DNA from 3 places in the Rugosimonospora acidiphila genome. Region 2 is predicted to be linked to each of the others. Evidence: riboswitches for the same ligand, from Rfam matches in the RefSeq annotation. Region 2 holds a riboswitch; each other region holds the start of a gene.
What was found. Region 2 has a riboswitch for thiamine pyrophosphate ahead of thiC (phosphomethylpyrimidine synthase ThiC). Riboswitches for the same ligand answer to the same signal wherever they lie in the genome.
Positions count from the first base shown of each region.

Region 1: linked by a shared signal. The riboswitch ahead of thiO (glycine oxidase ThiO) and the one ahead of thiC (phosphomethylpyrimidine synthase ThiC) in region 2 are both predicted to bind thiamine pyrophosphate.
Region 3: linked by a shared signal. The riboswitch ahead of ABEA87_RS13705 (ECF transporter S component) and the one ahead of thiC (phosphomethylpyrimidine synthase ThiC) in region 2 are both predicted to bind thiamine pyrophosphate.

Region 1 covers NZ_BAABJQ010000030.1:76,690-81,216, forward strand. Annotated here, with positions in the region: gene ABEA87_RS34615 (nSTAND1 domain-containing NTPase) at 1-984, opposite strand, end outside; gene thiE (thiamine phosphate synthase) at 1,462-2,142, opposite strand; TPP riboswitch at 2,189-2,299, shown strand; gene thiO (glycine oxidase ThiO) at 2,345-3,562, shown strand; gene thiS (sulfur carrier protein ThiS) at 3,559-3,759, shown strand; gene ABEA87_RS34635 (thiazole synthase) at 3,761-4,527, shown strand, end outside.
Region 2 covers NZ_BAABJQ010000001.1:478,719-483,245, forward strand. Annotated here, with positions in the region: gene ABEA87_RS02420 (class I SAM-dependent methyltransferase) at 1-130, shown strand, start outside; gene ABEA87_RS02425 (ABC-F family ATP-binding cassette domain-containing protein) at 174-1,817, shown strand; TPP riboswitch at 1,864-1,974, shown strand; gene thiC (phosphomethylpyrimidine synthase ThiC) at 2,206-3,783, shown strand; gene ABEA87_RS02435 (hypothetical protein) at 3,775-4,527, opposite strand, start outside.
Region 3 covers NZ_BAABJQ010000006.1:346,192-350,718, reverse strand. Annotated here, with positions in the region: gene ABEA87_RS13715 (energy-coupling factor transporter transmembrane component T family protein) at 1-125, opposite strand, end outside; gene ABEA87_RS13710 (ABC transporter ATP-binding protein) at 287-1,741, opposite strand; gene ABEA87_RS13705 (ECF transporter S component) at 1,738-2,316, opposite strand; TPP riboswitch at 2,387-2,493, opposite strand; gene ABEA87_RS13700 (acyl-CoA dehydrogenase family protein) at 2,655-4,527, shown strand, end outside.

The sequences.
Region 1 (4,527 bases), on a different contig from region 2:
GACGGTGGCGCCCGCGTCGATCGCCGGCTGGCTCACCGCCCGCCGCAACTGCTCGGTCGTCATCGGCCCGACCAGCAACTGGGCGTCGCGCAGCGCCTCGACCAGCCCCGGGTACTCGGTGCAGTGCGCGTAGAAGTCGGAGCGGACGCCCAGCACGACGCGGGTGCGGGAGTTGTCAGCCCGGGTGGCGGCGGACAGGGCGGCGATGAACGAGGCGCGCTCCCGCTGGCCGCGGCACAGGGTGAAGACCTCTTCGAACTGGTCCACCACGATCAGCAGCTCGCCCTCGCCGGACCGGGCGGCCAGCGCCTGGAGCACGCTCAGGTGCAGCGCGGAGGGGTCCTCGACCAACTCCCGGTGAATGGCCGCGGCGCTGCCGCCGCCGATGGCGGCCAGCCGGGCCGCGCACTCCTCCAGCGGGTGCGATCCCGGGGTGAACAGCAGCGTGGGTCGCGCCTGCCCGCGCATCCGGGGTATGTCCCCGCGCAACGCGGGGATCAGGCCGGCGCGCAGCAGCGAGGACTTCCCGGATCCCGAGGCGCCGAACGCGATGACGAGCCGGTGGGCGCGGACGTGGGAGACCAGATCCTCGGTCAGCTCCTCCCGGCCGAAGAACCGGTCCGCGTCCTCCGGGGCGAACGCGGCCAGGCCGGCGTACGGGCACGGCACTCCGGTGTCCTCGGGCCGCGCGTCGGCCCCGGTGCCCGGGTCGGCCTCGGCCACCTCCGCGGCGACCGCGTGCCAGCGGGCCTCCCACTCCGCCGGGTCGCCGCCGCACGCCCGCACGTACGCCTGGGTCACCTGCAGGCTGGGCAACTTCCGGCCGCCGGCCGCGTCCGCCAACGTCGTGGACGAGTAGTGCGCGCGCCTGGCCAGCTCACGGTACGGGGGGCTGCCCGCCTTCTCGCGCAGCCGGCGCAGGTCGGCGGCGAATCTGGTCAGCACGTGGTCGTCGGCCTCGAGTGGTCTCTCGTTGCGCGGCACGATCTCCACCCCTTGACGCCCGGATAGGTATCAACGCGACTGAATCCGGCGTTTCTGTCGCGCGGCCATTATCCGGAGTCTGTTGTCCGGCGTCCAGCCAGCGACACCGGACAACGTTTGGCGGATATAACCGGCTGGCCGGTGTCTGCCGACGGGACGGCTCCCGCCAGCACCAACCCGGTCGGGCCACGTCGTACGGGGGCGGCACGACATCGGCGAACTTCATCGCCAACCGAAGCCGATTTAACAGCCGAGCCTTTCACTTGCTTGAGAAAAGCGAGTCGAGGCGGCATCGAAAGTCCGATTTCGACACCAGTCAGGGAGCCTCGATGAGCACGAGTTCGTACCGCGGCGACAGCGCCGGCATGGGTGGCAGCCATCACGAGGCCAGACCCGCCTAGGGCCTTCCGGGGGGAGCGCAGCCGGAGCCGGCGTGTGGCGGTGCGAGCACCCCCGCCCCAGCGGGAAGCGCCCCGTCTACGCCGCCTCGGCGAGGGTGGCGGCCGACAGCCGTTGGGCCCAGGCGCGCGCCGCCGCTCCCGGATCGTCCGCCTCGGTGATGGCCCGCACCACGACCACCCGGCGGGCGCCGCGGGCCAGCACCTCGTCCAGCCGGTCCAGGTCGATCCCGCCGATCGCGAACCAGGGCCGGGTACCGGAGGCCGACCGCGTGGCGTGGCTGAGCAGGTCCAGGCCGGCGGCCGGCCGGCCGGGCTTGGTCGGGGTGGCCCAGGTCGGGCCGGCGCACAGGTAATCCGCGCCCGGCTCGTCGCGCGCCGCGTCGAACTGCTCGGGCGAGTGGGTGGAGCGACCGATCACCGGCCCGTCCCCGATGATCCGGCGGGCCAGCGGCACCGGCAGGTCGTCCTGGCCCAGGTGCAGCACCGGCGCCCCGCAGGCGTGCGCGAGGTCGACCCGGTCGTTGACCGCGAACAGCTTGCCGTGGCGCTCCGCCGCCTCCGCGAACACCTCCAGATAGCGCAGTTCCTGCCGGGCCTCCAGCCCCTTCTGCCGCAGCTGCACGATGTCCACCCCGCCGGCCAGCACGGCGTCGAGGAAGTCCGCCAGGTCACCCTGGCGGGTGCGGGCGTCGGTGCACAGGTACAGCCGGGCGCCGGCCAGGGCGGCCCGGACCTGCTCGGGTGATCGTGAGCTCATGGTCGGCGACGGTACCCGATGCGCCGGTATCGGCCGGCGCGTATGGTGAACCGTGCACGGGAGCCCGGTAGACCGGGCTGAGAGGGCTGGCTGGGAGCCGCCGACCGTTGAACCTGATCCGGGTAATGCCGGCGCAGGGAGTGCTCACCGACCCCCAGCCGCCGCGTTGCCTCGCGCACGCGGCGTGACCACGGGAGGCCGGATGGGTAGCGGCGCCACCGACGTCGTGGTGGTCGGCGCGGGCGTGATCGGGCTGTCCATCGCCTGGCGCTGCGCGCAGCGGGGGTTGGCCGTGACCGTGCTGGATCCGGCGCCGGGCTCCGGTGCCACCTGGACCGCCGCCGGCATGCTCGCGCCGGCCACCGAGCTGCACTACGAGGGGCGCCCGCTGCTGGCGCTCACCCTCGACTCGGCGGCCCGGTACCCGGGCTTCGTCGCCGAGCTGGCCGACGCCACCGGGGTGGACGTCGGGTACCGGCGGTGCGGCACCCTGCAGGCCGCCTGGGACGCCGCCGACCTGGCCGCCCTGCGCGACCTGCACGCCTTCCAGTCCTCGCTGGGCATCGAGTCGGAGCTGCTGACCAGCAGGCAGCTGCGCGCCGCCGAGCCGGCCCTGGCGGCGGGGCTGCCCGGCGGCCTCTGGGCGGCCGACGACCACCAGATCGACAACCGGATGCTGCACGGCGCGCTGCGCCGGGCCGCCGGCGGTGCCGGCGTGCGGGAGGTCACGGCCCGGGTCGGCGGCTGGCTGAGGCGCGGCCAGCAGGTGGTCGGCGTGCGGACCGAGAGCGGGGACCGGTTCGAGGCCGGCACGGTGGTGCTGGCCGCCGGAGCCTGGTCGGCGGCCGTTGCCGAACTGCCAGCCCAGACCGGGCCCTCGACACCGGCGGGGCTTCAGGTTCCGGCGGGGCTTCAGGCTTCGGCGGGGCTTCCGGCGGAGGTGGTGCCCCCGGTCCGGCCGGTCAAGGGGCAGACGCTGCGCCTGCGTGGCCCGAGCGACCTGCTCAACCACGTGGTACGGGGTGCCGTGCGGGGCAGCCCGGTCTATGTGGTGCCGCGCGGCGATGGGAGCCTGGTGATCGGCGCGTCCAGCGAGGAGGCCGGGTTCGACCTGGGCCCGCGCGCCGGGGCCGTGTACGAGCTGCTGCGCGACGCCCAGCTGCTCCTCCCGGTGCTGGGCGAGGTGCGGTTCGACGAGGTGAGCACCGGCCTGCGCCCCGGCTCGCCGGACAACCTCCCGATGATCGGCGGCACCGTCGTGGACGGCCTGCTGGTGGCGACCGGCCACTACCGCAACGGGATCCTGCTCGCGCCGCTGACCGCCGACGCGGTCGCCGGCCTGATCACCGGCGAAGACCCGGGCATCGATCTGACCGCCTGCGACCCGCGCCGGTTCTCTCGCTCGGAGGTATCCGCATGACGCTGACGATCAACGGTGAACGGGTGGACCTGCCCGACGGGTCCACCCTCGCCGAGCTGGTGACCTCGTGGGCTCCCGCGGTGCGTGGGGTCGCCGCGGCGGTGGACGGTGCGGTGGTGCCGCGCGGCACCTGGACTCAGGTCGCGCTGTGTGAGGGCCAGCAGGTCGAGCTGCTGACCGCGGTACAGGGAGGTTGACGTGGACGATCCATTCATCATCGCCGGACAGGAACTCGGCTCCCGGCTCATCCTCGGCACCGGCGGCGCGCCGAGCCCGCAGGTGCTCGACGAGGCGGTGGTGGCCTCGGGTACCGCCATGTGCACGGTCGCCATGCGGCGGGTGGACCCGGGCACCTCGGGCTCGGTACTGGACGTGCTGGTGGCCCGCGGCGTACGGGTGCTGCCCAACACGGCGGGCTGCCGTACTGCCCGGGAGGCGCTGCTGACCGCGCGGTTGGGCCGGGAGGCGCTGGAGACCCCGTGGGTGAAGCTGGAGGTCGTCGCCGACGACGAGACCCTGCTGCCCGACCCGGTGGAGCTGCTGGACGCGACCGAGTCGCTGGTCGGGGACGGCTTCACCGTGCTGGTCTACACCAACGACGACCCGATCCTGGCCCGGCGCCTGCAGCAGGCGGGCTGTGCCGCGGTCATGCCGCTGGGCGCCCCGATCGGTAGCGGCCTGGGCATCCTGAACCCGCACAACATCGAACTGATAGTCGCCGAGGCGACGGTGCCGGTGGTGCTCGACGCCGGCATCGGTACCGCCTCGGACGCGGCGCTGGCCATGGAGCTGGGCTGCGACGCGGTCCTGCTCGCCTCGGCGGTCACCCGCGCGCAGGAGCCCGCCCTGATGGCGGCCGCGATGGCCGACGCGGTCCGGGCCGGCCGGATGGCGCACCGGGCCGGGCGCATCCCGCGCCGGGAGCATGCCAAGGCGTCCTCGCCGACCCGGGGCATGGCAGCGCT
Region 2 (4,527 bases):
CTGGCTGGTGGTCAGCCGCAACCTCGGCGGGGACTCGCTGCAGGACTGGCTGTCCGGGCAGGGGTACCGGGTGGAGCGGTGCGCGTCACAGAAAGGGTACCGAGTGTTGTCGGTGCATCACTCAGAGTAAACCAGGTGACGAGAGTCGCATCGATGACCACAATCCGGTAACCATGGGGTACGTCGACGTCGCCGGGGTGGGTCACATCCTGCCCGACGGCCGCACGCTGTTCGCCGACGTGTCCTTCCGGGTCGCGGACGGCGCGAAGATAGCGCTGGTCGGCCCGAACGGGACCGGCAAGACGACGCTGCTGCGGATGGTCGCCGGCGACCTGCCGGTGCGGACCGGCGCCATCGCGCGCGCCGGCGGCCTGGGCGTGATGCGCCAGTTCATCGGGATGATCGACGACGACCGTACCCTCGGCGACCTCGCCCTGTCGCTGGCCGCGCCGCTGGTCCGGCAGGCCGGCGAGCGGGTGGCCGCCGCCGAGCGCGCGATGAGAAGCGCACCGGCGGACGAGAAGGCGCAGCTGCGCTATGCCGAGGCGCTGACCGGGTGGGGCGAGGCCGGCGGGTACGACGCCGAGGTGCTGTTCGACACCGCTGCGGTCGCCGCCCTGGGCCTGTCCTGGGACGCGGTGCGGGACCGCCGGGTCGGTACCTGCTCGGGCGGGCAGCAGAAGCGGTTCGCGCTGGAACTGCTGCTGCGCGGCGGCGACGAGGTGCTACTGCTCGACGAGCCGGACAACTTCCTGGACGTGCCGGCCAAGCGCTGGTTGGAGAGCCGGCTCGCCGAGTCCTCGAAGTCGGTGCTGTACGTGTCGCACGACCGTGAGCTGCTGGCCCGCACCGCCGACCGGGTGGTGGCCGTCGAGGGTGGCTCGGCCTGGGTGCACCCCGGTGGGTTCGAGTCCTGGCACTCGGCGCGGTCCGACCGGCACGAGCGGCTGGAGCGCGACCGCAGGCGCTGGGACGAGGAGCGCGAGAAGCTGCGCGCGCAGATGCTGATGTACAAGCAGAAGGCGTCGTACAACTCGAAGATGGCCTCGCGGTACCAGTCGGCGCAGACCAAGCTGAGCAAGTTCGAGGAGGCCGGGCCGCCCACGCTGCCGCCGCGCGAGCAGGACATCCGGATGCGGCTGTCCGGCGGGCGCACCGGCAAGCGGGCGATCATCTGCGAGGGCCTGGAGCTGGAGGGGCTGACCTACCCGTTCGACCTGGAGGTCTGGTACGGCGACCGGGTGGCGGTGCTGGGCGGCAACGGTACCGGCAAGTCGCACTTTCTGCGGCTGCTCGCCGTCGGCGGTACCGAGCCGGAGGCTCCCGCTCTGTCCACGGTGGAGCCGGTGGCGGCCTCGGGCTCGGCCCGGCTCGGCGCGCGGGTCGTGGCCGGCCACTTCTCCCAGGTTCACGACCGGCCCGACCTGATGGGGCGGACCCTGGTGGACATTCTGTGGCGGGGCGGCGAGCGCCGCGCCGGGATGGACCGGCACGCGGCCATGAAGGTGCTGGGCCGGTACGAGCTGGCCGGCCAGGGCGACCAGGTGTTCGACACGCTCTCCGGCGGCCAGCAGGCCCGGTTCCTGGTGTTGCTGCTGGAATGCGACGGGGCGACCCTGCTGCTGCTGGACGAGCCGACCGACAACCTCGACCTGGCCTCCGCCGAGGCGCTGGAGGACGGGCTGCGGGGGTTCGAGGGCACCGTGGTCGCGGTCACCCATGACCGCTGGTTCGCCCGCTCCTTCGACAGGTTCCTGGTGTTCCAGGGCGACGGCGAAGTGGTGGAGGCACCCGAACCGACCTGGGACATCGGCTGAACCACCGTTGCGCAGAACGGTCACCGCGCATAACGTCAAAAGACACACAACTTTCCACGGGAGCCCGGAGCACTGGGCTGAGAGTGGGGCTGAGGCGCCCCTGACCGTCGAACCTGATCCGGGTAATGCCGGCGCAGGGAGGAGCGGCGGTGAGCTCATGCACGAGCCGGTTGCGTCTGGTCCCGGATGCGCGTCGGGATCGAGATCCGGCACCGAAGGGCCGCGCATCGGCCGCGGTGAGCACAGTGCCCATGCAAGTGCCAATCGCACTTGATAACTGCAACTGCGTAAATCTCTCGCGATCCGGGGCGCCTCGCCCCGGATCGCGGCGTTTCGAGGGTGGGCAACGCGGCCCGCTGAAATCGTCTGGGCTTCAGTGGAGGGGGACATGAAGGTCTATGTGACGGGCCCGCGCACCGACATCCGGGTGCCGTTCCGTGAAGTGACGCTAGCGGGCGACGGCTCGGCGGTCAGGCTCTACGACACATCCGGACCGGCCCCGGACGGGCCGGCCGTCGGGTTGCCGCCGCTGCGGGCGCCGTGGGTGGCCGAACGGGTCGCCGGCGGCACGCAGCTGCGCTTCGCCCGTGCGGGCATGGCCACCCCGGAGATGGAGTTCGTGGCGCTGCGTGAGGGCGTGCCGGTCTCCACGGTGGTCGACGAGATCGCGGCCGGCCGAGCCGTGCTGCCGGCCAACGCGAACCACCCGGAGTCGGAGCCGATGATCATCGGCAAACGCTTCCTGGTCAAGGTGAACGCGAACATCGGTTCCGGGTCGGGAACGTCCAGCGTCGATGAGGAGGTGGAGAAGCTGCGCTGGGCCACACGCTGGGGCGCGGACACCGTGATGGACCTGACCACGGGCGAGCGCATCCACGAGACCCGCGAGGCGATCGTGCGCAACGCGCCGGTACCGATCGGCACGGTACCGATCTATGAGGCGCTGGAGCGGGTCGACGGCGACCCGACCCGGCTGTCCTGGGAGCTGTTCCGGGACACCGTCATCGAGCAAGCCGAGCAGGGCGTCGACTACATGACGGTGCACGCCGGCCTGCTGATGCGGCACATCCCGCTGGCGGTCGGGCGGATCGCCGGAATCGTCTCGCGTGGCGGCTCCATGATGGCCGCCTGGTGCCTGGCGCACCATCAGGAGAACTTCCTGTACACCCGGTTCGAGGACCTATGCAGGATCCTCGCGCAGTACGACATCACCCTCTCCCTCGGCGCCGGGCTGCGGCCGGGGTCCATCGCCGACGCCAACGACCCGGCCCAGCTCGCCGAGCTGCGGACCCTCGGCGAGCTGGCCTGGGTGGCGCGGCGCCGCGACGTGCAGGCGATGATCGAGGGCCCCGGCCACGTACCGATGCACAAGATCAAGGAGAACGTCGACCTGCAGCAGGAGTGGTGCCGGGAGGCACCCTTCTACACCCTCGGCCCGCTGACCACCGACATCGCGCCGGGCTACGACCACATCACCTCGGCCATCGGCGCCGCGATGGGAGCGATGTACGGCACCGCGATGCTCTGCTACATCACGCCCAAGGGCGCCCTCGGGCTGCCGAACCGCGAGGACGTCAAGGCCGGGGTCATCGCGTACAAGATCGCTGCTCACGCGGCCGACCTGGCCAAGGGTCATCCGGGCGCCCGGGCCTGGGACGACGCCGTGTCCAAGGCGCGCTTCGAGTTCCGCTGGGAGGACCAGTTCGACCTGGCGATCGACTCGGAGGCCGCGCGCACGTGCCACGACGAGGCGCTGCCCGTCCCGCAGGCGAAGGTCGCGCACTTCTGCTCGATGTGCGGGCCGCGGTTCTGCTCCCCGAAGATCGGTCAGGAACTGCAGCGGTACGCGGCGGAGCACGGCGTCAGTATTGACGCCGCGGTCGCCGCCGGCATGAGCGAGAAGTCGGCCGAGTTCGTGGCGTCCGGCGGCGCCGTGTACCTCCCCGTGACGAGCGGGTCAGGCTGATGGGCGCCCGGTCTCGTCGTCGCCCTCCCGGGCATGCCGGGCGGCCCGGTTGCCGCCGAGCCGCACGGACGGGGATTTCACACCGAGCCCCTTGACCCAGTCCATGTACTCGTCGTCGGGCTCGGGCGCCGGAGGCTTGACCTCGGTCGGCTTGCGGCGGGAGCCCCAACGCCCACGCTTGGTGGGTTCCTCGGTACCGGCGGGGTCGGCTGGGTCGATCGATTCGGTTGGCTCCGCCGGCTCCGTCGGCGCGGACTGGCCGGGCCCGGCGGCGGGCAACCCGGTCGTGGCGGGCCTGGTCGTGGCTGGTCCGGTCGCGGCACCAGTCGCGGCGGGCTCGGCCGTGGTGGCCTTCTTGGATGCCCTTCTGCCCCTCGCCGGCCGGCCCGCCGTCGCCGTCGTCTCGTTGGCGGGTTGCTCGGCACCGGGCTTCTCGCTGCCGGTCTTCTCGCTACCAGAATTCTCGGCACCGGGTCGGTCGGTGGCGGCCGGGCTTTCCGCGGCGGGTCTCCCGGCCTTGGCGGGGCGGGTGGTGGTCTCGCTCGTGGCCCCATCCCAGGAGCTCAGCGCGGCGGCGGGGGCGACCGGTGTCGCGGTCTCGGTCGCTTGCCGGGGTCCGGTCGCCTCGGCCGGCGGCGCCGGCTGCTCAGGCTCGGCGGCCTTCCTGCGCCTCGCCGCCTTCCTGGGCGGTGCCGCGTCTTCCTGCCTGGGTGGTGCCGCGTCTTCGGCCGGCGCCGCCCCGCT
Region 3 (4,527 bases), on a different contig from region 2:
AGCGGCGCGGCGGCGAGGTCGACGGCGAGCGCGAGCACCGGGGTCAACGGGTCGAGGGTGAACAGCAGGCCGAAGCCGAGCAGCGCCGCGGCGGCCAGCTTCGCCAGTGGGTTGCGCCGGGCCAGGACGGCACCGCGCGCCCGCCCCCCGCCAGCGGTACCCGAGCCCGCGCCCGGGGTCGTGGTCGCGCCCGGGGTCGTGGTCGCGGTGTTCGCGCTCGCGCCCACGGTCGTGGGGTCCGCCACGGGCTCGGTCGCGCCGGCGTCCCGGCCCGTGGTCGTGCGCGTCACCGGGGACCTCCCTCGACGGACAGGGCGACGGTGCGGTCGGCGAGCGCGGTGGCGAAGTCGCTGTCGTGGGTCACCGCGACCACCCCCCGGCCCTCGTCGCGCAGCTTCGCCAGAAGCTCCACCAGTTCGACCCAGGTGCGCCGATCCTGACCGAAGGTCGGCTCGTCGAGGATGAGCAGCCCGGGCGCGGTGGCCAGGGCGGTGGCCACCGACAGGCGGCGGGCCTCGCCGCCGGACAGCGTGTACGGGTTGGCCGCCGCCAACCGGTCAAGGCGCAGCCGTACCAGCAGATTGTCCACAGTGGACTTGATGGATTCCTCGCTCGCCCCGGTGCGGCGCGGCCCGAGCGCGAGTTCGTCCCGCACGCGCGAGGTGACGAACTGGTGCTCCGGGTTCTGGAACACCGAGCCGATGTGCCGGGCCAGGGACGCGGCCCGCCACCGGTGCGGCGGCCGACCGGCGAGCGGGCCGGCCAGCCGTTCGGTCGCGGCCACGGTGCCGGAGCCGGGCGCGAGCAGGCCGCCCAGCAGCAGGGCGAGCGTGGACTTGCCGGCGCCGTTCGGGCCCACCACGGCCAGCGCCTCGCCGGCCGGTACCGTGATGTCCATAGTGGACAGCCGGTCGGGTACCGCCACCCGTTCGGCGCGCAGCAGCACCGGGCCGGGGGAGCCGGCCGGCCGAACCGGGCCAGCCAGCGATCCGGCATTCGTCGCGCGGGCGAATGTGACCTGGTGCCCCGGTACCCACACGCCCCGCTCGACCAGCCACGAACCGTGCGTCGCGAACACCGCCTCGGGTACGCCGTCGGCGACGACCCCGCCGCCGGCCTCCAGCACCACCACCCGGTCGACCAGCGGCAGCACCTCGGCCACCCGGTGCTCGACCAGGATCAGGGTGGTGTCGCGGGCGGCCAGGATCCGGGCGATGGCGGCACGGATCTGCCCAGCGCCGGCCGGATCGAGGTTCGCGGTCGGCTCGTCCAGCAGCAGCAGCGACGGGCGCAGCGCGAGCGCGCCGGCCAGCGCCAGCCGCTGCGCCTCGCCGCCGGAGAGGGCGGCCGTGTCGCGGCCCCGGCCGTAGCGGAAGCCGACCGTGGCGAGCGCCTCGTCCACCCGGGGCCAGATGTCCGCCACGGGTACGCCGTGATTCTCCAGGCCGAACGCGACGTCGTCGCCGGCCCGAGACATCACCAACTGGGTCTGCGGATCCTGGAAGACGATGCCCGGGGTCAGGCCGCCGAGGTCGATGGTGCCCTCGCGCTCGCCCGAGTCCTCGGCGAGCAGCCCGGCGAGCGCGGCGAGCAGGGTGCTCTTGCCGGCCCCCGAGGGGCCCAGCAGCAACACCCGTTCGCCGCGCTCGATGCGCAGATCGACTCCGCGCACGGCCCAGGCCTTGCGGCCGGCGTGCCGCCAGCCGAACCCGTCCAGCCGGATGGCGTCGGTGCGGTTCAAACGGCGGTCCGCTCCCGACCGGCCGGAAAGCGGTCCAGCACCCCGGTCTGGGCCAGCCCGCGGGTCAGCGCCCAGCCGCCGAGGCCGGTGATCACCAGGCCGCTGCCGGCCGAGACGGCGACCTGACCGATCTTCCAGGCGGTCGAGTAGTCGGGGTAGTAGAGCACGATGTCCAGCAGTCCGGCGGCCGCGCCGGCCAACAGGCCGCCGACCAGCGCGGTGGGTAGCTTGCTCGAGCGGTACCCGGTGGCCGCGAACGGCAGCTCTCCGCCGAAGCCCTGCAACAGGCCGTACAGGATGGTGGACAGGCCCCACTGGGCGCCGAGCAGTGCCTCGATGGTCGACGCGACCAGCTCGGCGAACAGGCCGGCACCGGGCTTGCGGATGACCAGCGGTCCGACCACGGCGGGTAGGAACCAGATCCCGTTGAGGGCCGCGCGGGCCGGCGGGAAGCCGGGGAACGCGCCGTCGAGACCGTTCCAGATCTGATCCCAGGCGTAGAACACGACGCCGAAGGCGACCGCGATCACTGCGGCGACCACGATGTCGACGGTCCGCCAGCGACGGATTTCCATGGACAATTCCTCCCGGTAGACGACATACCAGGAGAAGACGCACGCCATGCCCCCAATGGACATGGCGCGGCTGGAGATCGACCGAACTCCCTGCGCTGGCATTACCCAGATCAGGTTCGAGGGTCTGTGACCGTCCCGGCCACACTCTCAGCGCTGCGCGCTCCCCTGTCGGACGAAGGCTCGGGCCCCGTGGATCGGTGTCTCGTGGATCACGGGAAACGAAGTCTTCGCATGAAGTTGTGCCGCCGAGGGTAGCACCGGACAAGACGCTACCGCCGGGTAGTACCCGCGAGTAGCGTGGGTCACAGGAAGCCCGACCAGACCACTGGGGGGTGGCCATGACGACGATGGATCAACGCTCCGCGCAGTTCGGCCCGGACGGCGGTGAGCCCTCGGAGGCGACCGCCCAGCAACCGCCGGCGAGGACCGACCCTGATCCGGCGACCGGGCCGGTGACCGCGCGGACAGATCGGAGTCCGACCGACGGGTCGGCCGGCGTCGACGAGCGGCAGGCCCGACAGACCGCCGAGGCGGCCCGCGAGACGGAGTGGCGCAAGCCCAGCTTCGGAAAGGAGCTGTACCTCGGCCGGCTGAGGATGGACCTGATCGACCCGTGGCCGGCGCCCGATCCGGCGCGCGCGGCCAAGGCCGAGGAGTTCCTCGCCCGGCTCAGCGAGTTCGCCGCCGGCATCGACGGCGCCCGCATCGAGCGTGAGGCGCGGATCCCCGACGAAGTCATCCGCGGCCTCGCCGAACTGGGCGCGTTCGGCATGAAGATCGATGAGAAGTACGGCGGCCTCGGCCTGTCCAACCTGCACTACTGCCGGGCGCTGGCACTGGTCGGGTCGGCGAACCCGGCGATCGGCGCCCTGCTGTCCGCGCACCAGTCCATCGGCGTGCCCCAGCCGCTCAAGCTGTTCGGTGACGACGAGCAGAAGCGGAGGTTCCTGCCCCGGCTCGCGGCCGGGGAGGTGTCCGCGTTCCTGCTCACCGAGTCGGACGTGGGCTCCGATCCGGCCCGGCTGTCCACCACCGCGACCCCGGTCGAGGGCGGCTACCGGCTGAACGGGGTCAAGCTGTGGGCGACCAACGGCACGCTCGCCACGCTGCTGGTGGTGATGGCGCAGGTGCCCGCTCGTGGGCCGGACCAGCAAGGCGGCGATCGACAGTCCGGAGGGCACCGGGGCGGGATCACCGCGTTCGTGGTGGAGGCGGACTCGCCCGGCGTGACCGTCGAGCGGCGCAACGCCTTCATGGGCCTGCGCGGCCTGGAGAACAGCGTCACCCGCTTCCACGACGTGTTCGTGCCGACAGAGAATGTGATCGCCCGCGAGGGGCAGGGCCTGAAGATCGCGCTGACCACCCTCAACACCGGCCGGCTGTCGCTGCCCGCGATGTGCGTGGGCGCCGGCAAGTGGTGCCTCGCGGTGGCCCGGCAGTGGGCGGCCGAGCGGGTGCAGTGGGGCCTGCCGGTCGCCAGGCACGAGGCGGTGGCCAAGAAGATCGCGTTCATCGCGGCCACCACGTACGGGCTGGAGTCCATGCTCGAACTGGCCTGCATGCTGGCCGACGACGACCGCAACGACATCCGCATCGAGGCGGCGTTGATCAAGCTGTACGGCTCGGAGATGTCCTGGCAGATGGCGGACGAGCTGATCCAGATCCGGGGCGGCCGGGGATACGAGACCGCCGACTCGCTGGCCGCCCGCGGCGAGCGCCCGATCGCCGCCGAGCAGATGCTGCGCGACCTGCGGATCAACCGCATCTTCGAGGGCTCCACCGAGATCATGCACCTGTTCATCGCCCGGGAGGCGGTGGACGCCCACCTGTCCGTGGCCGGCGACATCATCGACCCGGACGCGTCGCTGGGTCGCAAGGCGCGGGCCGGGGCGCGTGCCGGCGGGTTCTACGCCCGATGGTTGCCGACCCTGGTCGTCGGCAAGGGCCAGGCGCCGGGTGCCTTCGCCGAGTACGGCGCGCTCGCCCCGCACGTGCGCTACGTGGAGCGGGCCTCCCGCAAGCTGGCCCGCGAGACGTTCTACGCGATGGCCCGGTGGCAGGGCAAGCTGGAGCGCAAGCAGGGCTTCCTGGGCCGGGTGGTGGACATCGGCGCGGAACTGTTCGCGATGTCGGCCACCTGCGTGCGGGCCCGCTCGGCGAGCGACGCCGAGCTGGAGTTGGCCGACCTGTTCTGCCGACAGGCCAGGCAGC